One region of the Neobacillus canaveralius genome, then DNA from elsewhere that is predicted to be linked to it. Evidence: a T-box and tRNA genes for the amino acid it is inferred to sense, from the RefSeq annotation. Region 1 holds a T-box; the other regions hold tRNA genes.
What was found. A T-box is a leader RNA that pairs with one kind of tRNA and senses whether it is charged. The one in region 1 lies ahead of ABC255_RS07230 (valine--tRNA ligase), so its partner is inferred to be a tRNA-Val.

Region 1 (11,079 bases):
AGCATTTATTCAAGGTGGCTTGCGGCCTTCATTCCATGGTGTTAGGGGAAACACAAATATTAGGGCAGGTTCGTACAAGCTTTATGTTAGCTCAAGAACTTGGAACGACAGGTACCGTCTTTAACCAGCTATTTAAGCAGGCAATTACACTTGCTAAGCGCGGACATGCTGAAACAGATATTGGTGCCAATGCCGTCTCAGTCAGTTATGCTGCCGTTGAACTAGCGAAGAAAATTTTCGGTTCACTTGAGAATAAGCATGTTCTGATTTTCGGTGCTGGAAAAATGGGTGAGCTTGCGGCGCAAAATCTGCATGGCAATGGAGTTAGAAAAGTTACGGTAATTAATCGTACGTTTGAAAAGGCTAAAGATCTGGCTAACCGTTTCTCCGGTGAGGCCAAAACACTTGATGAACTCCAAAATTCTTTGATTGATGCAGACATCCTGATTAGCTCAACAGGAGCAAAGGATTTTGTCATTACAAAATCAATGATGGTAAAAGTTGAGAAAAAGCGTAAAGGCAAACCATTATTTATGGTCGATATTGCTGTTCCACGTGACTTAGATCCAAGAATTGCAGAGTTAGAAAGTGTATTTTTATATGATATTGATGATTTAGAAGGAATTGTTGAGGCGAACCTTCAGGAGCGTAAGAAAGCAGCTCAAGTTATCATGTTGATGATTGAAAAGGAAATTGTTGATTTCAAGCAATGGCTCGGATTGCTAGGAGTAGTTCCGGTTATTTCGGCTCTTAGAGATAAGGCAGTGGCCATTCAAGCAGAAACGATGGTCAGCATTGAGCGCAAGCTGCCGCATTTATCGGACAGAGATAGAAAGGTTTTAAATAAACATACAAAGAGCATTATCAACCAGCTATTAAAAGACCCTATCTTACAAGCAAAAGAATTGGCTGCTCGTCCAGACGCTGAAGAGGCATTGGATTTATTTATGAAAATATTTAACATTGAAGAGCTTGTAGAAAAACAAACGAAAGCAGCCGAAATGAATAATGCAGTGGTTCAAGTACCGCAGGCTTCCTTTCAGTCATAAGAGGTACGCAAATATGTTTGACTTCCATATGACGCGGCTGCACGAATTGACTGTAGTCCTATATGCCTTCAGTGTGTTGTTATATTTTTTTGATTTTCTACATCATAACCGGAAGGCAAACCGTATCGCCTTCTGGTTACTTGCGTTTGTATGGGTTTTACAAACAGCTTTTTTAACTTCCTATATGATAAAAACAGGACGATTTCCTGCACTAACAATCTTTGAGGGACTTTATTTTTATGCCTGGGTATTGGTAACTTTATCACTTGGAATCAACCGTCTTCTAAAGGTCGATTTCATCGTTTTTTTTACAAATATACTTGGTTTTATTGTCATCGCGATTCATACGTTTGCTCCGATTAATCATGAATCACATGTCATAAGTAATCAGCTAATGTCTGAACTTTTGCTTATACATATCACAATGGCCATTCTATCTTATGGAGCCTTCTCCTTGTCTTTTGTGCTTTCACTTCTCTATCTGATTCAATATGATTTATTGAAAAGGAAGAAGTGGGGTACAAGGCTTTTGAGACTTGCAGATTTAAGTAAGCTGGAACGTTCCTCTTATATATTAGTAGTAATTGGGGTTCCCATGCTGTTATTAAGTCTAATTCTGGGATTACAATGGGCTTTTTTAAAGGTTCCGGGTATGCCATGGTACGATATGAAAATTATTGGTTCATTTATTCTATTAACCGGATACAGTATCTATTTGTACCTTCGTATCGTTAAAAATATGTCAGGCAGGCAACTAGCCTTTTGGAACGTCGGTTCATTTTTAATTGTATTAATTAACTTTTTTCTATTTGGTCAATTATCATCATTTCACTTTTGGTACTCATAGGAGGCAGTCATGAGAAAAATTATCGTAGGTTCTAGACGCAGCAAATTGGCTCTAACACAAACAAATTGGGTAATTGAACAGCTTAAGAAGCTTGGCGGCAACTTTGAATTTGAAGTAAAAGAAATTGTTACAAAAGGGGACAAAATCCTTGATGTTACGCTTTCAAAAGTAGGCGGAAAAGGATTATTTGTTAAGGAAATCGAACAAGCCATGATGGATAAAGAGATTGATATGGCTGTTCATAGTATGAAGGACATGCCAGCTGTTCTACCTGAAGGTCTAACAATCGGCTGCATACCTTTCCGTGAGGACCACCGTGATGCATTGATTTCAAGAGATCATATTAAGCTAAAAGACTTGAAGCCAGGGGCGATTATTGGCACGAGCAGTCTTCGCCGCAGCGCTCAGATTTTAGCACAGCGCCCAGATTTAGAAATTAAATGGATCCGTGGAAATGTTGATACACGATTACAAAAGCTGCAAGACGAAGAATATGACGCTATTATCCTAGCTGCAGCAGGACTTTCCCGTCTTGGTTGGACTTCTGAAACGGTAACAGAATTTATCGATGCAGATATTTGTGTTCCAGCTGTTGGTCAAGGTGCATTATCCATCGAGTGCCGTGAGGATGATAAAGAACTTCTTGAACTTTTTGAAAAATTCACATGTAAGAAAACAGAACGTGCAGTTCGAGCAGAACGTGCTTTCCTTCAAAAAATGGAAGGCGGCTGCCAGGTGCCGATTGCTGGTTTTGCCTATATAGCTGAAAATGATGAAATCGTCCTTACTGTTTTAGTAGCTTCTCCTGAAGGTCAAGAAATCTTCAAAGAGGAACTAAGGGGCACTAACCCAGAAGAGCTTGGTAATCAAGCTGCAGACCTATTAATTGAAAGAGGAGCTAAAGACCTGATTGAGAAGGTTAAACGGGAGCTCGAAGGTCAATGCTAAAACCATTAGGTTTGAAAGACAAAAAGGTCCTGGTGCCACGTGGCGCAGGTCAGGCAAAATCCTTTTCACAACTTGTCGAAAAGTATGGAGGGATTTCAATCGAAATCCCTCTTATTGCATTTCGGCCAATTAAACTCACAACGCAGCTGCAAACTGCTATGAATGAGATTAATACATATGACTGGATTGTTTTTACTAGCAATGTTACTGTGGAAACGTTCTTTTCTTTTTATAAAAATAACAACCATAACTCATTTCCAAAGATTGCTGTGATCGGCAGGAAAACGGAAGAGGTATTGCAGGAAAGAGGATATAAAGCAGAGTTTGTACCATCTGCCTATGTGACCGAGGTGTTTACGGATGAGTTCTTGCCTATAGTGCCAAGTGGTTCGAAACTACTAATTCCAAAGGGTAATCTAGCCAGGGAATATATCTCTACTTCTCTTAGTAACCATGGTGTACATGTAGATGAAATCGTTATATACGAGACTTACATGCCGAATGAGAGTCGTGAGAAACTCGCTAAAATGCTTTCTAATGATGAACTTGATATCTTAATGTTCACGAGTCCTTCGACAGTTAATCACTTTATAAGTGTTGTGAAGGAGTATAACCTCGAGAGTCATATTAAAAGATGTGTAATTAGCTGTATCGGTCCAGTTACAGAGAAGAGAATACTCGCCTATGGACTGCCCGTTCACGTTTCTCCAGAGGAGTATACGGTTAAAGATATGATTAAAGGCACCATAGATTTTATACTAAAAAATTAAAATCTTTTTAGGTTGAGGCTGTGTAAGCAAATAATTATTTTGGCACGTCTGTTGATTGGAACGGAAGGCACGAAGACTCCTGCGGGAGGACGGGGCAGGGGAGACCCCACAGGCGCTTAAGCGCCGAGGAGGCTCCCCGTACCGCCCGCGGAAAGCGAAGTGCCTGGAGTGGAAATCAACAGACTTCTTTTCACAGCCTAATAATAAACATTTTGGGGGTATATATAAATGGAACTTCAATTTTCACGTCATCGCCGATTACGTACAAGTGCTAATATGCGTGCACTCGTTAGAGAAAACCACCTAACACCAGACGACTTCATCTATCCGTTATTCATCTATGAAGGTGAAAACATTCGCAGAGAAGTATCTTCCATGCCTGGTGTATTCCAAGTATCAATGGATAACCTAAAAGCTGAAATGGATGATATCGTTGCACACGGCATTAAGTCCGTTCTATTATTTGGAATTCCGACTACAAAAGACGAGTGCGGTACACAAGCATTCCACGACCATGGCATTATCCAAGTTGCAACCAGATGGATTAAAGAACATTATCCAGAAATAATTATTGTTGCCGATACGTGCTTGTGCGAATATACAAGCCACGGGCACTGTGGAATGGTTGAAGGCGATAAAATCTTAAACGACGAATCTCTTGAATTACTTGTAAAAACAGCTATCGCTCAAGCTGAAGCAGGTGCCGATATCATTGCTCCATCAAATATGATGGATGGTTTTGTGACAGCGATTCGTGCTGGTTTGGATGAAGCTGGATTTAAAGATATTCCAATTATGTCTTATGCTGTTAAATATGCTTCTGCATTTTACGGACCTTTCCGTGAAGCAGCTGAAGGCGCACCACAGTTCGGGGATCGTAAAACTTATCAAATGGACCCTGCCAACCGAATGGAAGCATTTAGGGAAGCAGAATCCGATGTAGCAGAAGGTGCAGATTTCCTAATTGTGAAACCGGGAATGCCTTACCTTGATATCGTTCGTGATGTTAAAAATAACTTTAATCTTCCTGTTGTTGCTTATAACGTCAGCGGTGAATATTCGATGATCAAAGCTGCTGCTGCAAACGGCTGGGTTGACGAGAAACAGACCGTAATGGAAATGTTAATTGCATTCAAACGTGCAGGTGCAGACCTTATTATTACATATGCAGCTAAAGATGCATGCCGCTGGTTAAAAGAAGACCAATAATTACAACTCGAAAAGAGGAACTCAAAAATGCGCTCATATACAAAGTCAGTAGAAGCATTTAAAGAAGCTCAAAACTTGATGCCAGGCGGCGTTAACAGCCCGGTACGTGCGTTTAAATCTGTAAATATGGATCCGATTTTCATGGAAAGAGGAAAAGGTTCAAAAATCTATGATATCGATGGCAATGAATATATCGATTACGTATTATCTTGGGGACCGCTAATCCTAGGCCATACAAATGACAGAGTGGTTGAAGGAATTAAAAAGGTGGCAGAGCTTGGTACAAGCTATGGTGCACCGACGTTAATGGAGAATGAACTAGCGAAGCTTGTCATTGAACGTGTGCCATCGATTGAAGTGGTGAGGATGGTTTCATCCGGAACAGAAGCGACGATGAGTGCACTCCGCTTAGCGCGCGGCTACACAGGCCGTAACAAGATATTAAAATTTGAAGGCTGTTACCATGGACATGGTGATTCACTCTTGATTAAAGCCGGTTCTGGGGTTGCTACACTCGGATTACCAGACAGCCCAGGTGTACCTGAAGGAGTAGCTAAGAACACGATTACTGTTGCATACAATGACCTTGAGGGCGTTAAATATGCGTTTGAGCAGTTCGGTGATGATATTGCTTGTATTATCGTTGAACCTGTTGCTGGTAATATGGGGCTTGTGCCGCCGCTTCCAGGATTCTTAGAAGGTCTTCGTGAGATTACTACTGAAAAAGAAGCATTGTTGATTTTTGATGAAGTTATGACTGGCTTCCGTGTCGGCTACAATTGTGCCCAAGGCCATTTTAATATCACGCCTGATATCACTTGTCTTGGAAAAGTAATTGGCGGTGGTCTGCCAGTTGGCGCTTACGGTGGTAAAGCTGAAATCATGCGTCAAATCGCTCCAGCAGGACCAATTTATCAAGCAGGAACACTTTCAGGAAACCCGCTAGCGATGACGGCTGGTTATGAAACATTAACTCAATTAACGCCTGAGCACTACGAAGAGTTCAAGCGCTTGGGAGATTTACTTGAAAAAGGAATTACCGCAGCGGCTAAAAAATATGATATTCCTGTTACCTTTAACCGTGCTGGTTCTATGATTGGTTTCTTCTTCACCAATGAACCTGTCATCAACTATGAAACAGCAAAATCCTCTAACCTAGAATATTTTGCTGCTTACTATCGTGAAATGGCAGAACAAGGCGTATTCCTGCCGCCATCTCAATTCGAAGGATTGTTCTTGTCGACAGCTCATACTGATGAAGATATCGAAAAGACAATCAAAGCAGTGGAAATTGCTTTTTCAAAACTAAAATAATACTTTTTTCTATAAAAAGACACAAGATTGGACGTATGCAATGGGCATACGTCTATTTCTGTATTGTTTACTTACCGGTTGAGGATTAGGTTAAGCATCCGAGCTAATAAATAGGCGGAGTAATTCCGCTTAATTATTAATTATCACTAAAAACAGCTTATATAGACGGAGAGATTCCGCCTATTGGCCCGAAAAATTTGAAAATGGGAGATTTTGCTTTGCATAAGCGGAAAAACTCCGCCTATATACCCCGATACGAGCACCATTCTGCATTTAACCGGAAAATCTCCGCTTAATTTACTTTTGCTGGTTACCCGATTAAGGAAAGACATTTTCTCAAAAATCGATTGGTGGGTGTTTTTTATTGTAAAGAAGGCTTTTTTATCATATTTAAATACATTGGTTCATAGAGTGTAAGTGACATAGTGATTTTGCTTAAAAGGAAACGAAAGGAGGAGTCGCTTTGTCTCAGGAGAATCAATCGTGCCTGCGATTTTCCTTGGAGGAGTCATTGTGGTTTAGAAAAGGACAGGAAGTGGCTGAACTTGTGTCGATTTCTCTAGACCCTGATATTACCATCCAGGAAAATGATCAATACGTAACCATACGTGGTTCGCTAGAGTTAACTGGCGAATATAGAAATGACAATGAAAGTGCAGTGGAAGAGGAAGAAAATGTACCTAACCAAAAGTATGTGGAAAGAGTGGATCCACAAGAAGAAGGCATTTGTGAATTTTCACACCGTTTTCCTGTCGATATTACCATTCCAAACAATCGAATTCAAAGCATCTATGATATCGATGTAATTGTGGAGTCATTTGATTATTCCATTCCGGAGCGCAGTTGTCTGAAACTGTCCGCAGAATTAACCATCAGCGGCTTGTATGATTCAACACAACAAGAAGAAACTGAGGAACAAGAAGAGGAGTATGAAGTACTCCATCGTTATCAGGTAGAAGTTCCAAGTGCACAAGAACAAGAAGAAGCGGAACAAGAAGAGAATCAATTTGAGGATACTTTCTTGTTTGAGGCTGAAGCAAGGAAACTGCCAGAAGAGGAAAAGGTTGAAGCTTTTCCGAAATTCCCAACATTCTCGTATCAAGAGCCTGAAGATGAGGGAGAGCCCGAGCAGCCAACACAGCCTGTTGTTTTTGAACATGCCAGAAGTGAAGCAAGTGAGCCCGTTCAAGAGATAGAAGAAATCGTCGAGGAAGCTCCGGCACAGGAGGTAGAAGAGCCAGCACCAGCAAAAGAACCAGTCCTTGAGGAGAGCTCTTCTTCCCCAGAAGCACCACCTAAACAAGCCAAAAAGAAACCATCAAAGAAGAAAACAATGACATTAACGGAGTTCTTTGCCCGCAAAGAAGAAGCTTCAGATCAAGCTAGATTAAAAGTTTGCATTGTCCAAAAGGGCGACACGCTAGATAGTCTTGCCGACCGTTATGCGGTATCAGTCCCCAATCTGCTGCGTTACAATAATCTTGAACTCAATCAAGATGTATTTGAGGGTCAAGTATTATATGTACCGGTCGCACTAGCAAAAAAATAATAATAAATACATGGTGAGCGGGTTATTAACCTGCTCCCATCTTTTTAAGGATTTTGCCCTGGCTGAAAGGCAGATGAATGGTCTATGCGCGACACAAATCAGGTAGACTCGCTGATACCGATATTAAATAACTACCAAATAAAGCCTTATTTTGTTGAGGAACACGGCAATATTAAAAAAATCTATTCAGATAAAGGGACCTTTGCATTGAAGAAAATTGACCCGACAAATGGTACAGATTTTATTCGCCATGTTCATCTTCTATACCAAAAAGGATACAATCGAATTGTCCCTATCTATCCGACGATGGACGGAAGGTATGCTGTTCTCCATGATAAAGCCTTATATTACTTAATGCCTTGGATGTCGAATGAAATAAAGGAAGACCGGACACAGAAACACCAGCAGCTTTTTCGTGAGTTGGCAAGGCTGCACACACTCTCTGCTAAGGACATTAAGGTGAATAAGGAGGAGCGGACAGAGCATTACGAAAAAACGATTGAGGTGCTCGATAAGAATCAGGAATTTCTGGATGGCTTTATCGATGAATGTGAAAAAAAGACCTATATGTCCCCATTTGAATTGGTGTTTTGCCTATACTATAACGAAATAAGTCAGGCACTTCGCTTTTCTAAAACTAAATTCGAAGAATGGTATGAAAAAACAAAGGAAGAAGAAAAAGCACGAATGGTGATAACGCATGGAAAAATATCATCCGAGCATTTTCTTTACGACGAAAAAGGGTACGGCTATTTTATTAACTTTGAAAATGCCCGCTATGGCTCACCGATTCATGATTTATTGCCATACTTATCCCGTTCCTTTAATACCCAGCCAACAAGAAATGACGAAGCGGTGGAGTGGGTTTATCATTACTATAAATTTTTTCCCTTTAAGGCAGATGAAAAATTGCTATTCTTTAGTTATTTAGCTTATCCGATTCCAATCATTCAGGTGGCCGAAAAGTATTATAAAAAAGAACAGCCAAAAAATGAGCTGAAGTTTGTCCGAATGCTGCAGCGGAAATACTGGCATCTGAAGAATTCAGAATATGTTGTAATGAGAATGACTGAAATTGATGAACAAGAGAAGCAGGCAAAAGAAGGAGCCCAGCAGCAGTAATCATGCTAAATGGGCTCTAAACAATTTCAAAATAAATTGATACCGCAATGGCAATAAACACAGTTAGCAAAAGTACATCAAACACAGTGGGAATAAAAAGTGTTCGGATTAATTGAAAAATCGTAAACGGCAGAATCAACTGCTCGCATACTCTCCTAGTCGTTCGATACCAGGGAGTGTAGGAGTATTTGGTGATAAATTTCCTCCGCTTCATTTCATACTTCCTCTCCAAAATGGCATTTCTTTTATGTATATTCTTCTTACATAGTGAATTCCCCTAAATTCTTAACGTTTTTTACAAAATGGTATATAATATAAAAAAATTGGCTATCATTATTGACGACTAGAACACTTTTTGGGTAGTATAAACAATATGATTAATAACACACAAGCATAGACAGGGAAGAGTACGATGTACACCTGCTTTAAGAGAGGGAAGCTATTAGCTGGAAGGTTTCCTAAGCAGACACTCGGAAGGTCACCCTTGAGCTTCTTCAGCGAACGGAGATTTAACATCCCATTAGTTGAAGACGGATCAAATCCGTTATCTATTTAAGCGCCAATCCATTTCTGTAGGATTGGAAAAAAGGTGGTACCGCGAAACAAACTCCATTCGTCCTTTTATTGACGAATGGGGTTTTTTGTTTGTCTAGTTACTTAAAAGAAAGAGAAATAAAGGAGATGGTCAAATGGAGACAAAGGAAATTACCATGCCGACTAAGTATGATCCACAGTCGATTGAGCAAGGAAGATATGATTGGTGGCTGAAAGGAAAGTTTTTTGAAGCACAGAATGATGAGGGCAAGCAGCCTTATACAATCGTAATCCCGCCGCCTAACGTTACTGGAAAGCTGCACTTAGGGCATGCTTGGGATACAACATTGCAAGATATCGTTACACGCATGAAGCGGATGCAGGGCTATGATGTTCTCTGGCTTCCAGGAATGGACCACGCTGGTATCGCAACGCAAGCAAAAGTTGAAGAAAAACTTCGCAGCGAAGGCAAAAGCCGTTATGATTTAGGCCGTGAAAAGTTCGTTGAGGAAACATGGAAGTGGAAGGAAGAATACGCTTCTCATATCCGCCAGCAGTGGTCAAAGTTAGGTTTAGGATTAGATTACAGCCGTGAACGTTTCACACTAGATGAAGGTCTATCCGCAGCGGTACGTGAAGTTTTTGTTACTCTTTATAACAAAGGTCTTATTTACCGCGGCGAGTACATCATCAACTGGGATCCATCTACAAAGACAGCATTATCTGATATCGAGGTTATTTACAAGGATGTTCAAGGTGCATTTTATCACATGAAATATCCGTTAGCAGACGGTTCAGGACATATTGAAGTAGCAACCACTCGTCCAGAAACAATGTTGGGTGATACAGCAGTTGCGGTTCATCCAGAAGATGAGCGTTACAAACATTTAATCGGTAAAACTGTCATCCTTCCAATCGTTGGTCGTAAGATCAAAATTGTTGGCGATGATTATGTAGATATGGAATTCGGTTCTGGTGCTGTTAAGATTACACCAGCACATGATCCAAATGACTTTGAAATCGGCAACCGTCATAATCTTGAGCGTGTTTTAGTAATGAACGAAGACGGCACAATGAATGACAGAGCTGGAAAGTACAAAGGTATGGACCGTTTTGAATGCCGTAAGCAAATTGTTAAAGACCTTCAGGAACAAGGCGTTCTTTTCAAAATTGAAGAGCACTTACACTCTGTTGGTCATTCCGAGCGCAGCGGTGCAGTTGTTGAGCCTTACCTTTCAACACAATGGTTCGTTAAGATGCAGCCACTTGCGGATGAGGCAATCGCTCTGCAAAATAAAGAAAACAAAGTTAACTTTGTTCCGGAACGCTTTGAAAAAACGTACCTGCACTGGATGGAAAATATCCGCGACTGGTGTATTTCAAGACAGCTCTGGTGGGGTCACCGAATTCCTGCTTGGTACCATAAAGAAACAGGTGAAATATTCGTTGGTCACGAAGCGCCAGCAGATAGTGAAAATTGGGAGCAGGATAAAGACGTATTGGATACATGGTTCAGTTCTGCATTATGGCCGTTTTCTACAATGGGTTGGCCAAATGTTGAAGCAGAAGACTTCAAGCGTTTCTTCCCAACAGATGTACTTGTAACCGGTTATGATATTATCTTCTTCTGGGTTTCTCGGATGATCTTCCAAAGCCTTGAATTTACAGGTGAACGGCCATTTAAAGATGTTCTCATCCACGGTCTAGTTCGCGATGAACAAGGTCGAAAAATGAGTA
Region 2 (5,589 bases), 3.5 Mb from region 1:
GGTTCAGAACGTCGTGAGACAGTTCGGTCCCTATCCGTCGTGGGCGCAGGAAATTTGAGAGGAGCTGTCCTTAGTACGAGAGGACCGGGATGGACGCACCGCTGGTGTACCAGTTGTCTTGCCAAAGGCATCGCTGGGTAGCTATGTGCGGACGGGATAAGTGCTGAAAGCATCTAAGCATGAAGCCCCCCTCAAGATGAGATTTCCCATAGCGTCAAGCTAGTAAGAACCCTGAAAGATGATCAGGTTGATAGGTCAGAGGTGGAAGCGTGGTAACATGTGGAGCTGACTGATACTAATCGTTCGAGGACTTAACCAATTTTTTATGGTGAACTCGTTTTTACAACTTCTTCTGAAATTATCTAGTTTTGAGGGAATGAATTTTTTTCAAAAACCTCTTGAAAAATCTCAAAAAGACAGTATAATAAAGATTGTCTTTGAGAAAAGTAGTCTGGTAATAATGGCGAGAAGGTCACACCCGTTCCCATACCGAACACGGAAGTTAAGCTTCTCAGCGCCGATGGTAGTTGGGACTTTGTCCCTGTGAGAGTAGGACGTTGCCAGGCTGCAATTCTATTGTTATTCCGCAGTAGCTCAGTGGTAGAGCTATCGGCTGTTAACCGATCGGTCGTAGGTTCGAGTCCTACCTGCGGAGCCATTCTTTTATGGAGAGCTGTCCGAGTGGCCGAAGGAGCACGATTGGAAATCGTGTAGGCGGGTAACCCTGTCTCAAGGGTTCAAATCCCTTGCTCTCCGCCATAAAACATTAACTTTTTATTGGCCCCTTGGTCAAGTGGTTAAGACACCTCCCTTTCACGGAGGTAACACGGGTTCGAATCCCGTAGGGGTCACCATTACAAGGTTAACACAGTTTAGTTTTAAAATATGGAGGATTAGCTCAGCTGGGAGAGCATCTGCCTTACAAGCAGAGGGTCGGCGGTTCGATCCCGTCATCCTCCACCATGATTATTTCATTGAATTTTTATTGTCGCGGGGTGGAGCAGTCCGGTAGCTCGTCGGGCTCATAACCCGAAGGTCGCAGGTTCAAATCCTGTCCCCGCAATTGGTCTGGTAGTTCAGTTGGTTAGAATGCCTGCCTGTCACGCAGGAGGTCGCGGGTTCGAGTCCCGTCCAGACCGCCATTTTTATTAAAAAGGCGTAATATTGTGGCTCAGTAGCTCAGTCGGTAGAGCAAAGGACTGAAAATCCTTGTGTCGGCGGTTCGATTCCGTCCTGAGCCACCATTTTTATTCTATTGATTATTTGCTTGCCGGTTTAGCTCAATTGGTAGAGCAACTGACTTGTAATCAGTAGGTTGGGGGTTCAAGTCCTCTAGCCGGCACCATTAGGTTGAAACTTCATATTATGTGGAGGGGTAGCGAAGTGGCTAAACGCGGCGGACTGTAAATCCGCTCCCTCCGGGTTCGGCGGTTCGAATCCGTCCCCCTCCACCAATTTTACTTACAATAGTAAAAATAAATTTCCATTATAGGGGTATAGTTTAAAGGTAGAACGAAGGTCTCCAAAACCTTTGGTGTGGGTTCAATTCCTACTACCCCTGCCAATTAATTTTATTATGGCGATTGTGGCGAAGTGGTTAACGCACCTGATTGTGGTTCAGGCATTCGTGGGTTCGATTCCCATCAGTCGCCCCATATAACCATCATTAAAGAAAAATTTATCATTGGGCTATAGCCAAGCGGTAAGGCATCGCACTTTGACTGCGACATGCGTTGGTTCAAATCCAGCTAGCCCAGCCAATTCGCGGAAGTAGTTCAGTGGTAGAACACCACCTTGCCAAGGTGGGGGTCGCGGGTTCGAATCCCGTCTTCCGCTCCATCATATGGCGGCATAGCCAAGTGGTAAGGCAGAGGTCTGCAAAACCTTTACCACCGGTTCGAATCCGGTTGCCGCCTTCATTCTTTCTTAAGATTTAATAGCGCATATTATTGCGCCGGGGTGGCGGAACTGGCAGACGCACAGGACTTAAAATCCTGCGGTAGGTGACTACCGTACCGGTTCGATTCCGGTCCTCGGCATTATCTTTACAAATTTTATTTTGCCGGTGTGGCGGAATTGGCAGACGCGCACGACTCAAAATCGTGTTCCTCTGGAGTGTCGGTTCGACCCCGACCACCGGTATCTAAAAACACCCACAAATGTTGTTAAATCAGCATTTGTGGGTGTTTTTTTCTTCAGTAAAATAGTCATCTGGTTCCCTTTGAACCCGAAGAAACATGCAAGAGGGATCAGAAGTCCATCTGGTCTTAGGTAATTGAAATCGACCATTGAATGTTTAGCTGATATGTGTGGACGAAAACAAAAAAAAGTATGTCTTTCTGTGAATTGTTTTGGCTATTTAACAATCTCACAAGAAGAACATACTTTTTCATTTTTATTAAACTCTTTTTACTTATCGCAGAGTGATTTCATTTTTCTTTTGCTCTCCCGTTTTCCTAAACTGCCTGTTTTGTATTGGGCAGGCTTTCTTCGGGAAGTTCAATTCTCCTAGGTTTATTAACGATAAAGATATAGGATAGAGCTCCGACAAGAAGGATACTCGCCACAAAAACTAAAGCACCACTAAAGGACTGCGTCTTGCTTAAGATAATTCCAATGACAATAGGTGTAACAATTCCTGCTATATTTCCAATTGTATTAAATATTCCACCTGTTACTCCTAAAAGCTCTTTAGGTGCCATGTCTCCAACAAGAGTCCAAGTAAGTCCAGCTAGTCCTTTTGCGAAGAACGCAACTGACATTATAACAATAATTGCTACCGTAGACTGTGTATAGTTTGCTAACACAATGGTGCTTGAAAGAAGGAATCCTGTAATAATCGGAGTTTTACGAGCTACTGCTAAGGATTTTCCTTTTTTCAATAATGTGTCAGAAACGAAGCCGCCAATAATCCCTCCAACAAACGCAGCTAAAAATGGAATCGATGCGATAAAACCAACCTTAATTATAGACAAGCCTTTTTCTTGAACCAGATAGGTCGGGAACCAGGTTAGGAAAAACCAAACAATGGTATTTAATGCGTATTGTCCAATGTAAATTCCAATCATTTGTCTGTTTGTTAGTAATAATCGGATATGCGCCCATTTTACTTTTGTCTTCTTTTCTCCAGCATCTGCGAAGCCGCCGCCATCTTTAATATAGTTGATTTCTTGCTGGTTAACGCGTGGATGGTCGGATGGGTCACGGACTAGCTTAAACCAGAAGAAAGACAAAATCATTCCAATTCCACCGGCAAAATAGAAAATATAATTCCAGCCCATTTTCTGCAAAAGCCATGCTAATACTGGTGTAAAAAGAGCTAACCCGAAATATTGTGCTGAGTTATAAATCGCTACTGCTCTGCCTCGTTCATGCTGAGGGAACCACATCGTTGTCATTCTGCTATTTGCAGGAAACGAAGGTGCTTCCGCAATTCCGACGATAAATCTTAAGAGGAATAAGGTAAGAAAACTGCCGACAAATCCTTGAAAAAAGGTGAATAAAGACCAAACAAATAGACCAATACCATATACTTTACGTGCTCCAAACCGATCAAGCAGCCAGCCGCCTGGTATTTGAAAAAACGTATAGGCCCAGTTAAATGCAGAAAAGGCAAGACCTAGTTTTACAGCATCTAAATAGAGATCCTCTTTCATAATCGGTGCAGCAACACTTAAAGCCGAACGGTCAATATAATTAATGACTGTTGTAACAAATAATATGGCAAGAATTAAATAACGTGCATTACTTTTTCCCGCATAGGAATTGGTTGATTTTGCATTTCCACTCATTTATTGTTCCTCCTCTTATTGTTAAATAGATTATCAGAACCTCTTTGGATTTTTATGACTCCAATTAACCTTTGAATTCTACTAATGCAGCGAGGAGAGCTTTTATATATCCGATTGAATACACATAGCCAATATTGTTATAGTTCCATTGAATACAAGTGTTGGGCCAACTTGGGTTGTGTTCAATTTGAACCCCTTCAAGGATTGGAACATGGTCCGGATTCAAGCAGCCGTTATAGCCGACTTTATCTAGTTCAAGTAAAACCTTAAACATGTTCATATCACCGTCATCTAGAAGTGCTTCCTCAAAAGCCTTTGTGGTTGGCAGGCTTCCTCTGACATTACGGAAATGAACGAGAAAAATCTTATCTTTTCTGCCATAGTTGTTAATTTCATTTAATACAAGGGAACTTCCGCCTTCCTCTGCTCTTGTTCCAACACAGTAAATATAGCCGACATTCTTGCTTGGGAATGCATCTATGAGACGGTGATAGCCTAGACCTCCAAATAGAGTCTCAGGATGCGGTGCATCTGAAGGATGCATTCCTAGTAGTACATTACAGTCTTCAGCGACTGGAACCATTTCTGTATAAGCATCACAGAAACGCTGCCACACATGTTCATATTCCTCTACCGTCGGATGAGTAAAGGTTTCCTTTGTAAACCCTAGACTTTCTCCCCGAGCAATCATTCCACCTCTCTGAAAGGAACGGTATTTAGTTGTTAAATGCGGGAATACATCTCCTTCAAATCTTTGTCTAACAAGTGGCACTCTGGCTTCACCAAAAACTTTTATCGCATTTATTGAGTTTTCTAGTTCTTTCTCACTGCCGGGTTCATTATTCATAAATTTCATAGTCATATCAGGCAAAGTTACACGATTGATATCCATTCCATAAGAACGAATTCTTCTTCTTAACTTCAACAATTGGTCTAAATCGGGATAGCCTTGTTCTTTTACACCAGCAAAAGCAGAACCTTTTCCAAAGTCGATGCAGTCTACACCTAACTGACTTAATTGCCGTAAATCTCCATCTGTTAAATCTGTTGTATACGATGTGATTGATATTTTCATCACGGTTACATCATCCCTTCTATATGGAACTATTAAATGGTCAAAATATAGACACTAAAAAATATCTTTTAACTTCATAAAAAACCGGTTCGTTATAGTAAGATTGTAGTATGAATTCGGTTTCAACGAAAATACTCGTTTTTTATAGCAAAAGCATAAGGAATTTTATAGCAAAAAAGGGAGGGTGCTGTAAATGGACTTTCGAGATTTGGCAATTCTACAAGTTATCTATGAAGAAAAGAACATAAAAAAGGCAGCAGACCGATTGTTTATTTCGCAGCCTGCAATTACGTATCGGATTCATCAATTGGAAAAGGAACTTAATATAGACCTGCTTATAAGGGGGAATAAAGGAGTTCAATTCACTTTGCAGGGGGAATTTCTGGTTGAAAGTTCAAAAAATCTATTACATCAAAGAGACAATCTTATCGAACAGGTACAAAATATGGGGAACGAAGTCCAAGGTACGTTGCGACTTGGTGCTGCCAATAATTTTGCTATCTACATGCTGCCTCCTATTCTAGCTAGCTTTACTAAAGCATTTCCTAAGGTGAAAATTCAACTTAAAACTGGTTTAGGAAGAGAGATTATGAAGCTATTAGAGGATGGAGAAATTCATATTGGAATTGAAAGTGCAGGACATAAATGGGGAGAGCAAAAAGTGCTAATCGATCGAAATACTATTTGTTTGATTTCCAAAAATAAAATCTCCATGGAAGACCT
Region 3 (11,079 bases), 210 kb from region 1:
ATATGGTCTTCCATGAAATGGCTCATCTAAAGCCATAAATGTTTTCTTATTAATAAAGCCAGCGCCGCCAAATTCCGTATCGTCACTATTAAAAATTTCACGAAACTCAACTTGAGCAGGTACGCCAATTTTATATTCTGGATAATGCACACCTGTAAAATTACAAATGATGATTAAATAATCATTTTCTGTCTTACCATTCCGAATGAAAGAAAAGACTGATTGGCTATAATTATTGCAGTCAATCCATTCAAAACCATCATGCATGTGGTCAAGTTCATACAAAGCCTTAGAACGTTTATAAAGCTTTGTTAATTGTTTAACATATTGATTTACGTTTTGGTGCATTTCATAATCTAATAAATTCCAATCTAACTGTTCCTTGTCTTTCCATTCTGCAAATTGACCAATCTCAAATCCCATAAATAATAGATTCTTACCGGGATGTGCAAACATATACCCTAGAAGCAAGCGGAGTTGGGCAAATTTCTCCCAGTAATCCCCTGGCATTTTGTCTAAAAGCGACTTTTTGCCATGTACCACTTCATCATGTGAAAACGGGAGCATAAAGTTTTCTGTAAAGGCATAAAGAAGTGAAAAAGTTACTTTAGTATGAACACTAGCACGTGCATATGGCGGAGTTTCCATATATTTTAAAATGTCATTCATCCAGCCCATGTTCCATTTATAATCGAAGCCTAAACCACCATAATGGACAGGAGCAGTAACATTAGGGAAATCTGTTGAATCCTCTCCAATCATGACAAAGGTTGGATCATATTCATGAACTTGTATATTTAACTTTTTTAAAAAATCAATTCCAAATGGATTTTCTTGATTCTCGTCTGAATTCGGCCAATAGATGATATTTGCAACAGCATCCATTCTAAAGCCATCAATATGGAAATAATCAATCCAATAAAATGCATTTGAGATGAGGAAACTTTGCACTTCGCCTTTTCCAAGATCAAAGTTTGCTGTTCCCCATACTTTATTTTCCCTGTCACTCTCTGTTTCGTAGGAATAAATATGTGAACCATCAAAACGATACAAACCATGTGAATCCTTACAAAAGTGACCAGGAACCCAATCAAGAATGACGCCAATTCCATTCTGATGACACTGATCTACAAAGTACATAAAGTCCTTTGGTGTGCCGTAGCGAGAGGTTGCCGAAAAGTATCCAGTACCCTGATATCCCCAAGATCCGTCAAAGGGGTGCTCGATAAGCGGTAATAATTCAATATGTGTAAATCCATGTTCAAGCACATAAGGTATGAGTTCTTCTGCCATTTCCTTATATGTTAAAAAATCACCATTTTCATGTTTTTTCCATGAACCAAAATGCACCTCATAGATGATCTGTGGTTCAGATAAGAAGTTTCTTTTTTGCTTTCGGTGCATCCAATGATTATCCTGCCAATCGTAATTTCTCAAAGAATATACGATTGAGGCCGTATTTGGTCTCAGTTCAGAATAAAATGCATATGGATCTGATTTTAAAAGTCTTTCATTTTGTGCTGTGATTATTTCATATTTATAGAGGCAGCCATTCAGGTCTTGATTAATGACAATAATCCATACACCTTCATTGTTTACCCTATGTAAATCGTAACCTTCTCCATTCCAGTTATTGAAATTTCCAACCAGCCTTACTTGGTTAGCATTCGGAGCCCACACACAAAATCGCGTATATACTTTGTCAGTTTCTTTAAAAACGTGTGCCCCAAACAGCTGGTGACTTTGAAAAAGGTTCCCCTCATGAAATAAATGCAACTGATAGCCTGTTGGATATAAAGTGTTCACTGCCATTATTAACCTCATCCTTGTGAAAATGTATTTCAAGGGTTAATTATAAGTGCAAATTACAAATATCTCTTGTAAAACTTTTTTATCTTTTCTGACAATAAAGTATACAGACCGTCATATTCTGGTTTTTTTCAACACGTTTCGACAAAAACGAACAAGAAATCCTTCAACAACCGACAAAAAAACATAAAGTTTTTTTGAAATTTTGGGTAAAAAATATTATTTAAATTATAAGAAACTTTAACATGTAAACGTGCTAAATATGCAGTATATGTAAGCGTTGCCAGCGTTTTTCTCAGTGGTACGGGAAAGCATATTATTATATAGGAATAGTTTTTAACTAAAAAAAATGCACGCTTAAGTCTTGGACAAGCTATAGGCACTTCAAAGGATTGGAGTGTTTGTTTTTCTTATAAAACAACAAATTTTTGGGGATTATATGGGATGATGATTTTATCGGAGATAGAGGGAAAATAAGAATGATTGACACAAATTTTAAGGGATTATGCAGCATGGTATTTTATAGTGGCTGTAGTGCCCCTAATGGGCTCAAAGATAGCCGGAATAACTCATCTGAGATATTAACCAGGCGTACTGCTACTCTAACCCGACTAGAGCGACTCAATTTAATTTAGATGAAGGTATTAAGCCACTGGAGCACTTTGAATGATTTGGCTTTAATTAGCATTTAAATTAATTAGGGTCTTTTATAGTTACCCAAATTCCGTTTGCTTCGACGTTTCGGTCACTATAAACTTAGAATTGATGGAGTTATACATAATCAATTGTAGTATTGTCATTTTTACTGGCAAAAATTAGCACAAAAAAACTGATGATAAAATATCATCAGCCTTTTTGTATGACCCCTACGGGATTCGAACCCGTGTTACCTCCGTGAAAGGGAGGTGTCTTAACCACTTGACCAAGGGGCCTTAATTTTTATGGCGGAGAAGGAGGGATTTGAACCCTCGCGCCGGTTACCCGACCTACACCCTTAGCAGGGGCGCCTCTTCAGCCTCTTGAGTACTTCCCCATAAAAATTGGCTCCGCAGGTAGGACTCGAACCTACGACCGATCGGTTAACAGCCGATAGCTCTACCACTGAGCTACTGCGGAACAATGGAAAATCATTTTGCTGTCGCAAAAAGTTCTAACTATTTTGCTGTCGCAAAAAGTTCTGGTGGGCCTAAATGGACTCGAACCATCGACCTCACGCTTATCAGGCGTGCGCTCTAACCAGCTGAGCTATAGGCCCATAAATTGGAGCGGGTGATGAGAATCGAACTCACAACATCAGCTTGGAAGGCTGAGGTTTTACCACTAAACTACACCCGCGAAAAGTAAAATAATAGATGGGGCGACTGATGGGAATCGAACCCACGAATGCCTGAACCACAATCAGGTGCGTTAACCACTTCGCCACAATCGCCATCATAATAGTTTCCATCTAAAAATAAATGGTGGCTCAGGACGGAATCGAACCGCCGACACAAGGATTTTCAGTCCTTTGCTCTACCGACTGAGCTACTGAGCCACTATATTTTTTGCCATTTTAATAAAAATGGCGGTCTGGACGGGACTCGAACCCGCGACCTCCTGCGTGACAGGCAGGCATTCTAACCAACTGAACTACCAGACCATATTGCGGGGACAGGATTTGAACCTGCGACCTTCGGGTTATGAGCCCGACGAGCTACCAGACTGCTCCACCCCGCGACAATAAAAATATTTCATTTTGCTGAATTAATAAAATGGAGGAGGAAGAGGGATTCGAACCCCCGCGCGGTTTGACCCGCCTGTCGGTTTTCAAGACCGATCCCTTCAGCCGAACTTGGGTATTCCTCCAAAAAAACATAAAATTACTGGTGGACCTTGTAGGACTCGAACCTACGACCGGACGGTTATGAGCCGTCTGCTCTAACCAGCTGAGCTAAAGGTCCAAATTAAGGTTTATTTGGTAGCGGCGGAGGGGATCGAACCCCCGACCTTACGGGTATGAACCGTACGCTCTAGCCAGCTGAGCTACACCGCCAAATATATAATTAAGTTATAAGTTATTTTCACTAGCGTGAAAAAGCATTGATTATTTTGCTTCGCAAAAAATCTTGGTGGAGCCTAGCGGGATCGAACCGCTGACCTCCTGCGTGCAAAGCAGGCGCTCTCCCAGCTGAGCTAAGGCCCCATTTTGTTATTAAAAGCATGGTCGGGAAGACAGGATTCGAACCTGCGACCCCTTGGTCCCAAACCAAGTGCTCTACCAAGCTGAGCTACTTCCCGTATTATATGGCGCGCCCGAAAGGAGTCGAACCCATAACCTTCTGATCCGTAGTCAGACACTCTATCCAATTGAGCTACGGGCGCAATATATTGAAAGTTTTTTTCGCTATCGCGAAAAAACTCTGGTTATTTTTCTCCGAAAAATAACTTGGTGCCGAGGACCGGAATCGAACCGGTACGGTAGTCACCTACCGCAGGATTTTAAGTCCTGTGCGTCTGCCAGTTCCGCCACCCCGGCAACTATGGAGCGGAAGACGGGATTCGAACCCGCGACCCCCACCTTGGCAAGGTGGTGTTCTACCACTGAACTACTTCCGCATATTAAATTAAATGGTGCGGGTGAAGGGAGTCGAACCCCCACGCCTTGCGGCGCCAGATCCTAAGTCTGGTGCGTCTGCCAATTCCGCCACACCCGCATATACATTTAAATGGTGAGCCATGAAGGACTCGAACCTTCGACCCTCTGATTAAAAGTCAGATGCTCTACCAACTGAGCTAATGGCTCATATAATTGGCACTTATATGATAACTGTGTTTACGCTGCCGCTGATATGAACCAACGAAGTAAAGCATGGTGCCGGCTAGAGGACTTGAACCCCCAACCTACTGATTACAAGTCAGTTGCTCTACCAATTGAGCTAAACCGGCATATATGGGAAAGTTATTTTCGCTATCGCGAAAAAACTTTGGTGGAGGATGACGGGATCGAACCGCCGACCCTCTGCTTGTAAGGCAGATGCTCTCCCAGCTGAGCTAATCCTCCATATATAAGCCTGGCAACGTCCTACTCTCACAGGGACAAAGTCCCAACTACCATCGGCGCTGAGAAGCTTAACTTCCGTGTTCGGTATGGGAACGGGTGTGACCTTCTCGCCATTATTGCCAGACTACTTTCTCAAAGACAAAATCTATTATATTGTCTTTTTCGATATTTTTCAAGAGGTTTTTGAAAAAAATTTCATTCCCTCAAAACTAGATAATTTCAGAAGAAGTTGTAAAACGAGTTCACCTTTAAAAATTGGTTAAGTCCTCGAACGATTAGTATCAGTCAGCTCCACATGTTACCACGCTTCCACCTCTGACCTATCAACCTGATCATCTTTCAGGGTTCTTACTAGCTTGACGCTATGGGAAATCTCATCTTGAGGGGGGCTTCATGCTTAGATGCTTTCAGCACTTATCCCGTCCGCACATAGCTACCCAGCGATGCCTTTGGCAAGACAACTGGTACACCAGCGGTGCGTCCATCCCGGTCCTCTCGTACTAAGGACAGCTCCTCTCAAATTTCCTGCGCCCACGACGGATAGGGACCGAACTGTCTCACGACGTTCTGAACCCAGCTCGCGTACCGCTTTAATGGGCGAACAGCCCAACCCTTGGGACCGACTACAGCCCCAGGATGCGATGAGCCGACATCGAGGTGCCAAACCTCCCCGTCGATGTGGACTCTTGGGGGAGATAAGCCTGTTATCCCCGGGGTAGCTTTTATCCGTTGAGCGATGGCCCTTCCATGCGGAACCACCGGATCACTAAGCCCGACTTTCGTCCCTGCTCGACTTGTAGGTCTCGCAGTCAAGCTCCCTTGTGCCTTTACACTCTGCGAATGATTTCCAACCATTCTGAGGGAACCTTTGGGCGCCTCCGTTACTCTTTAGGAGGCGACCGCCCCAGTCAAACTGCCCACCTGACACTGTCTCCCACCCCGATAAGGGGTGCGGGTTAGAATTTCAATACAGCCAGGGTAGTATCCCACCGACGCCTCCACCGAAGCTAGCGCTCCGGTTTCTCAGGCTCCTACCTATCCTGTACAAGCTGTACCAAAATTCAATATCAGGCTACAGTAAAGCTCCACGGGGTCTTTCCGTCCTGTCGCGGGTAACCTGCATCTTCACAGGTACTATAATTTCACCGAGTCTCTCGTTGAGACAGTGCCCAGATCGTTACGCCTTTCGTGCGGGTCGGAACTTACCCGACAAGGAATTTCGCTACCTTAGGACCGTTATAGTTACGGCCGCCGTTTACTGGGGCTTCGATTCAGAGCTTCGCTTGCGCTAACCCCTCCTCTTAACCTTCCAGCACCGGGCAGGCGTCAGCCCCTATACTTCGCCTTGCGGCTTCGCAGAGACCTGTGTTTTTGCTAAACAGTCGCCTGGGCCTATTCACTGCGGCTCTTCGAGGCTATTCACCTCAAAAAGCACCCCTTCTCCCGAAGTTACGGGGTCATTTTGCCGAGTTCCTTAACGAGAGTTCTCTCGCACACCTTAGGATTCTCTCCTCGCCTACCTGTGTCGGTTTGCGGTACGGGCACCTTTTATCTCGCTAGAGGCTTTTCTTGGCAGTGTGGAATCAGGAACTTCGGTACTATATTTCCCTCGCCATCACAGCTCAGCCTTCACGGTAAGCGGATTTTCCTACTTACCAGCCTAACTGCTTGTACGCGCATATCCAACAGCGCGCTTACCCTATCCTCCTGCGTCCCCCCATCACTCAAACGATAAAGAGGTGGTACAGGAATATCAACCTGTTGTCCATCGCCTACGCCTTTCGGCCTCGGCTTAGGTCCCGACTAACCCTGAGAGGACGAGCCTTCCTCAGGAAACCTTAGGCATACGGTGGACGGGATTCTCACCCGTCTTTCGCTACTCATACCGGCATTCTCACTTCTAAGCGCTCCACCAGTCCTTACGGTCTAGCTTCGACGCCCTTAGAACGCTCTCCTACCACTGACACCTAATGGTGTCAATCCACAGCTTCGGTGTTACGTTTAGCCCCGGTACATTTTCGGCGCAGAGTCACTCGACCAGTGAGCTATTACGCACTCTTTAAATGGTGGCTGCTTCTAAGCCAACATCCTGGTTGTCTAAGCAACTCCACATCCTTTTCCACTTAACGTAAACTTTGGGACCTTAGCTGGTGGTCTGGGCTGTTTCCCTTTTGACTACGGATCTTATCACTCGCAGTCTGACTCCCACGGATAAGTCTTTGGCATTCGGAGTTTGTCTGAATTCGGTAACCCGATGAGGGCCCCTAGTCCAAACAGTGCTCTACCTCCAAGACTCTTACAACGTGAGGCTAGCCCTAAAGCTATTTCGGAGAGAACCAGCTATCTCCAAGTTCGATTGGAATTTCTCCGCTACCCACACCTCATCCCCGCACTTTTCAACGTGCGTGGGTTCGGGCCTCCAGTAAGTGTTACCTCACCTTCACCCTGGACATGGGTAGATCACCTGGTTTCGGGTCTACGACCACATACTCATACGCCCTATTCAGACTCGCTTTCGCTGCGGCTCCGTCTCTTCAACTTAACCTTGCATGTAATCGTAACTCGCCGGTTCATTCTACAAAAGGCACGCTATCACCCATTAACGGGCTCTAACTACTTGTAGGCACACGGTTTCAGGATCTATTTCACTCCCCTTCCGGGGTGCTTTTCACCTTTCCCTCACGGTACTGGTTCACTATCGGTCACTAGGGAGTATTTAGCCTTGGGAGATGGTCCTCCCAGCTTCCGACCGGATTTCTCGTGTCCGGCCGTACTCAGGATCCACTCAGGAGGGAACGAAGTTTCAACTACAGGGTTTTTACCTTCTATGACGGACCTTTCCAGATCGCTTCATCTACCCCGTTCCTTTGTAACTCCATGTTGAGTGTCCTACAACCCCAAGAGGCAAGCCTCTTGGTTTGGGCTATGTCCCGTTTCGCTCGCCGCTACTCAGGGAATCGCGTTTGCTTTCTCTTCCTCCGGGTACTTAGATGTTTCAGTTCCCCGGGTCTGCCTTCAATACCCTATGTATTCAGGTAAAGATACTGCTCCATTACGAGCAGTGGGTTCCCCCATTCGGAAATCTCCGGATCAAAGCTTACTTACAGCTCCCCGAAGCATATCGGTGTTAGTCCCGTCCTTCATCGGCTCCTAGTGCCAAGGCATCCACCGTGCGCCCTTTCTAACTTAACCTAAAAGGTTATTTTCTTCTTATTAATAAGAGAGAAAAACTAATGTGGCGATTCTCGGTTTTACTTGACTTCTTCTTACGATTATCTAGTTTTCAAGGAACAAATGTTTCGAGAGAGAATTGCACTCTCAAAACTAAACAAACAAGTAACCATCAACAGTTTATCAGTCCACAAGGACTGCATATTCCTTAGAAAGGAGGTGATCCAGCCGCACCTTCCGATACGGCTACCTTGTTACGACTTCACCCCAATCATCTGTCCCACCTTAGGCGGCTGGCTCCTTACGGTTACCCCACCGACTTCGGGTGTTACAAACTCTCGTGGTGTGACGGGCGGTGTGTACAAGGCCCGGGAACGTATTCACCGCGGCATGCTGATCCGCGATTACTAGCGATTCCGGCTTCATGTAGGCGAGTTGCAGCCTACAATCCGAACTGAGAATGGTTTTATGGGATTGGCTTAACCTCGCGGTTTTGCAGCCCTTTGTACCATCCATTGTAGCACGTGTGTAGCCCAGGTCATAAGGGGCATGATGATTTGACGTCATCCCCACCTTCCTCCGGTTTGTCACCGGCAGTCACCTTAGAGTGCCCAACTGAATGCTGGCAACTAAGATCAAGGGTTGCGCTCGTTGCGGGACTTAACCCAACATCTCACGACACGAGCTGACGACAACCATGCACCACCTGTCACTCTGTCCCCCGAAGGGGAAAATCCTATCTCTAGGAGTGTCAGAGGATGTCAAGACCTGGTAAGGTTCTTCGCGTTGCTTCGAATTAAACCACATGCTCCACCGCTTGTGCGGGCCCCCGTCAATTCCTTTGAGTTTCAGCCTTGCGGCCGTACTCCCCAGGCGGAGTGCTTAATGCGTTAGCTGCAGCACTAAAGGGCGGAAACCCTCTAACACTTAGCACTCATCGTTTACGGCGTGGACTACCAGGGTATCTAATCCTGTTTGCTCCCCACGCTTTCGCGCCTCAGCGTCAGTTACAGACCAGAAAGCCGCCTTCGCCACTGGTGTTCCTCCACATCTCTACGCATTTCACCGCTACACGTGGAATTCCGCTTTCCTCTTCTGTACTCAAGTCCCCCAGTTTCCAATGACCCTCCACGGTTGAGCCGTGGGCTTTCACATCAGACTTAAAGGACCGCCTGCGCGCGCTTTACGCCCAATAATTCCGGACAACGCTTGCCACCTACGTATTACCGCGGCTGCTGGCACGTAGTTAGCCGTGGCTTTCTGGTTAGGTACCGTCAAGGTACCGGCAGTTACTCCGATACTTGTTCTTCCCTAACAACAGAGCTTTACGACCCGAAGGCCTTCATCGCTCACGCGGCGTTGCTCCGTCAGACTTTCGTCCATTGCGGAAGATTCCCTACTGCTGCCTCCCGTAGGAGTCTGGGCCGTGTCTCAGTCCCAGTGTGGCCGATCACCCTCTCAGGTCGGCTACGCATCGTCGCCTTGGTGAGCCGTTACCTCACCAACTAGCTAATGCGCCGCGGGCCCATCTGTAAGTGTCAGCGTAAACCGACTTTTAGCTTTTCCACATGAGAGGAAAAGGATTATCCGGTATTAGCTCCGGTTTCCCGAAGTTATCCCAGTCTTACAGGCAGGTTGCCCACGTGTTACTCACCCGTCCGCCGCTAACCAAAAGGTGCAAGCACCTTAAGATTCGCTCGACTTGCATGTATTAGGCACGCCGCCAGCGTTCGTCCTGAGCCAGGATCAAACTCTCCAAGAAAGTTGATTAGCTCATTTGTTACGTTGGCTAGTTTCTATAGAAGAAACTATTATTTTTTTGTTGACGTTCTTGTTTGTTTAGTTTTCAAAGAACAATTGCAGTCATCAGTGAGTTTGTACTTCTTAACACCTCAAAAGCGACCTCATTAATTTACCACATCCATTATCGTGAAGTCAACAACTTTTTTAAATTTTATTTTTGTTGTGTGACTCTCTCGTAGAGGACGAGATTTAATATAACATGTTATTAAAATGATTGCAATATAATTTTAAAAGTTTTTTTGATCACTCCTCTTTTTCAAATCGATCCCTATACTATCAAGGGAATAAAGAATCTTCTACTGTCAAAGGATAATCAAGGATGAGCATAGACTCATATTATCTACCTTTGCTGTATATTTAATTAAAGTAGTTTATCATTAATTAACTAAGCAGAGCGAAAAAACTTATTAAATAACCATAATCTCTGTATTATATTTAGAAATAAGGAAAATTCTTTTTTAATATAGAAGGGATTTCATATGATAAAAGTGAATGTTTATTTAAGAATTACTATACTTACTATTATTGGACGTGAGGCCCATGGAGAACATTGATTACGATATATTAATAAAACTCGGTATTTCAGCTGTTTTGGGACTTATCATTGGACTAGAACGCGAATTAAAGCGAAAACCTGTAGGACTTAAAACAAGTCTTGTTATATCTGTAGTAAGTTGCCTGCTTACCATTGTCTCAATAGAATCAGCTTATATGTTTCCAGATTCTGACCATGTAAGAATTACGATGGATCCTCTTCGTCTTGCGGCACAAATTGTTTCTGGAATCGGTTTTCTAGGGGCAGGTGTAATCCTTAGACGGGGAAATGATAGTATCTCTGGATTAACAACAGCCGCGATGATATGGGGAGCAGCCGGAATAGGAATTGCTGTTGGAGCAGGTTTTTTTATTGAAGCGTTTGTTGGTGTTGCATTACTCATTATTAGTGTTGAATTAGTACCTTACGTTATGAAATTTATTGGACCAAAACAATTGAGAGAAAAAGAAATTAGTCTTCAATTATTTATCAGTGATAAAATCCAAATTGAAAATGCCATTTCATTCTTAATGGGGAGAAAATATATTATCCGTCGGATACGTATAAAGGATTTAGACAATGGTGACCATCTCGTTCAGATATTAGTTGCAGTAGATTACCGTGAAAAAACAACAGATGTGTATGATTCTGTTTCAAATCTAGACGGGGTGCAAAAGGTTGAAATAGAAAGTATGGGTCAATAATTTTTTAACTAAAAAAT

Region 2: it encodes a tRNA-Val, which carries the amino acid that the T-box ahead of ABC255_RS07230 (valine--tRNA ligase) is inferred to sense. The anticodon was not compared.
Region 3: it encodes a tRNA-Val, which carries the amino acid that the T-box ahead of ABC255_RS07230 (valine--tRNA ligase) is inferred to sense. The anticodon was not compared.

Annotation. Positions count from the first base shown of each region.
Region 1 covers NZ_JBDFLL010000001.1:1,468,725-1,479,803, forward strand. Annotated here, with positions in the region: gene hemA (glutamyl-tRNA reductase) at 1-1,049, shown strand, start outside; gene ABC255_RS07190 (cytochrome C assembly family protein) at 1,063-1,896, shown strand; gene hemC (hydroxymethylbilane synthase) at 1,906-2,844, shown strand; gene ABC255_RS07200 (uroporphyrinogen-III synthase) at 2,838-3,614, shown strand; gene hemB (porphobilinogen synthase) at 3,843-4,823, shown strand; gene hemL (glutamate-1-semialdehyde 2,1-aminomutase) at 4,851-6,137, shown strand; gene spoVID (stage VI sporulation protein D) at 6,601-7,686, shown strand; gene ysxE (spore coat protein YsxE) at 7,771-8,808, shown strand; gene ABC255_RS07225 (hypothetical protein) at 8,825-9,022, opposite strand; T-box leader at 9,194-9,432, shown strand; gene ABC255_RS07230 (valine--tRNA ligase) at 9,498-11,079, shown strand, end outside.
Region 2 covers NZ_JBDFLL010000001.1:4,996,770-5,002,358, reverse strand. Annotated here, with positions in the region: rRNA gene ABC255_RS24555 (23S ribosomal RNA) at 1-319, shown strand, start outside; rRNA gene rrf (5S ribosomal RNA) at 451-566, shown strand; tRNA gene ABC255_RS24545 (tRNA-Asn) at 584-658, shown strand; tRNA gene ABC255_RS24540 (tRNA-Ser) at 668-759, shown strand; tRNA gene ABC255_RS24535 (tRNA-Glu) at 780-854, shown strand; tRNA gene ABC255_RS24530 (tRNA-Val) at 888-963, shown strand; tRNA gene ABC255_RS24525 (tRNA-Met) at 990-1,063, shown strand; tRNA gene ABC255_RS24520 (tRNA-Asp) at 1,066-1,142, shown strand; tRNA gene ABC255_RS24515 (tRNA-Phe) at 1,169-1,244, shown strand; tRNA gene ABC255_RS24510 (tRNA-Thr) at 1,270-1,345, shown strand; tRNA gene ABC255_RS24505 (tRNA-Tyr) at 1,370-1,454, shown strand; tRNA gene ABC255_RS24500 (tRNA-Trp) at 1,491-1,564, shown strand; tRNA gene ABC255_RS24495 (tRNA-His) at 1,580-1,655, shown strand; tRNA gene ABC255_RS24490 (tRNA-Gln) at 1,686-1,760, shown strand; tRNA gene ABC255_RS24485 (tRNA-Gly) at 1,765-1,839, shown strand; tRNA gene ABC255_RS24480 (tRNA-Cys) at 1,846-1,916, shown strand; tRNA gene ABC255_RS24475 (tRNA-Leu) at 1,954-2,039, shown strand; tRNA gene ABC255_RS24470 (tRNA-Leu) at 2,062-2,142, shown strand; gene ABC255_RS24465 (MFS transporter) at 2,457-3,791, opposite strand; gene ABC255_RS24460 (mannonate dehydratase) at 3,856-4,866, opposite strand; gene ABC255_RS24455 (LysR family transcriptional regulator) at 5,060-5,589, shown strand, end outside.
Region 3 covers NZ_JBDFLL010000001.1:1,261,020-1,272,098, reverse strand. Annotated here, with positions in the region: gene glgB (1,4-alpha-glucan branching protein GlgB) at 1-1,812, opposite strand, end outside; tRNA gene ABC255_RS06215 (tRNA-Glu) at 2,670-2,741, opposite strand; tRNA gene ABC255_RS06210 (tRNA-Ser) at 2,752-2,842, opposite strand; tRNA gene ABC255_RS06205 (tRNA-Asn) at 2,851-2,925, opposite strand; tRNA gene ABC255_RS06200 (tRNA-Ile) at 2,988-3,064, opposite strand; tRNA gene ABC255_RS06195 (tRNA-Gly) at 3,071-3,144, opposite strand; tRNA gene ABC255_RS06190 (tRNA-His) at 3,163-3,238, opposite strand; tRNA gene ABC255_RS06185 (tRNA-Phe) at 3,268-3,343, opposite strand; tRNA gene ABC255_RS06180 (tRNA-Asp) at 3,372-3,448, opposite strand; tRNA gene ABC255_RS06175 (tRNA-Met) at 3,452-3,525, opposite strand; tRNA gene ABC255_RS06170 (tRNA-Ser) at 3,562-3,654, opposite strand; tRNA gene ABC255_RS06165 (tRNA-Ile) at 3,673-3,749, opposite strand; tRNA gene ABC255_RS06160 (tRNA-Met) at 3,765-3,841, opposite strand; tRNA gene ABC255_RS06155 (tRNA-Ala) at 3,916-3,991, opposite strand; tRNA gene ABC255_RS06150 (tRNA-Pro) at 4,010-4,086, opposite strand; tRNA gene ABC255_RS06145 (tRNA-Arg) at 4,094-4,170, opposite strand; tRNA gene ABC255_RS06140 (tRNA-Leu) at 4,236-4,324, opposite strand; tRNA gene ABC255_RS06135 (tRNA-Gly) at 4,330-4,404, opposite strand; tRNA gene ABC255_RS06130 (tRNA-Leu) at 4,418-4,502, opposite strand; tRNA gene ABC255_RS06125 (tRNA-Lys) at 4,516-4,591, opposite strand; tRNA gene ABC255_RS06120 (tRNA-Thr) at 4,659-4,734, opposite strand; tRNA gene ABC255_RS06115 (tRNA-Val) at 4,774-4,849, opposite strand; rRNA gene rrf (5S ribosomal RNA) at 4,858-4,973, opposite strand; rRNA gene ABC255_RS06105 (23S ribosomal RNA) at 5,105-8,041, opposite strand; rRNA gene ABC255_RS06100 (16S ribosomal RNA) at 8,233-9,782, opposite strand; gene ABC255_RS06095 (MgtC/SapB family protein) at 10,364-11,062, shown strand.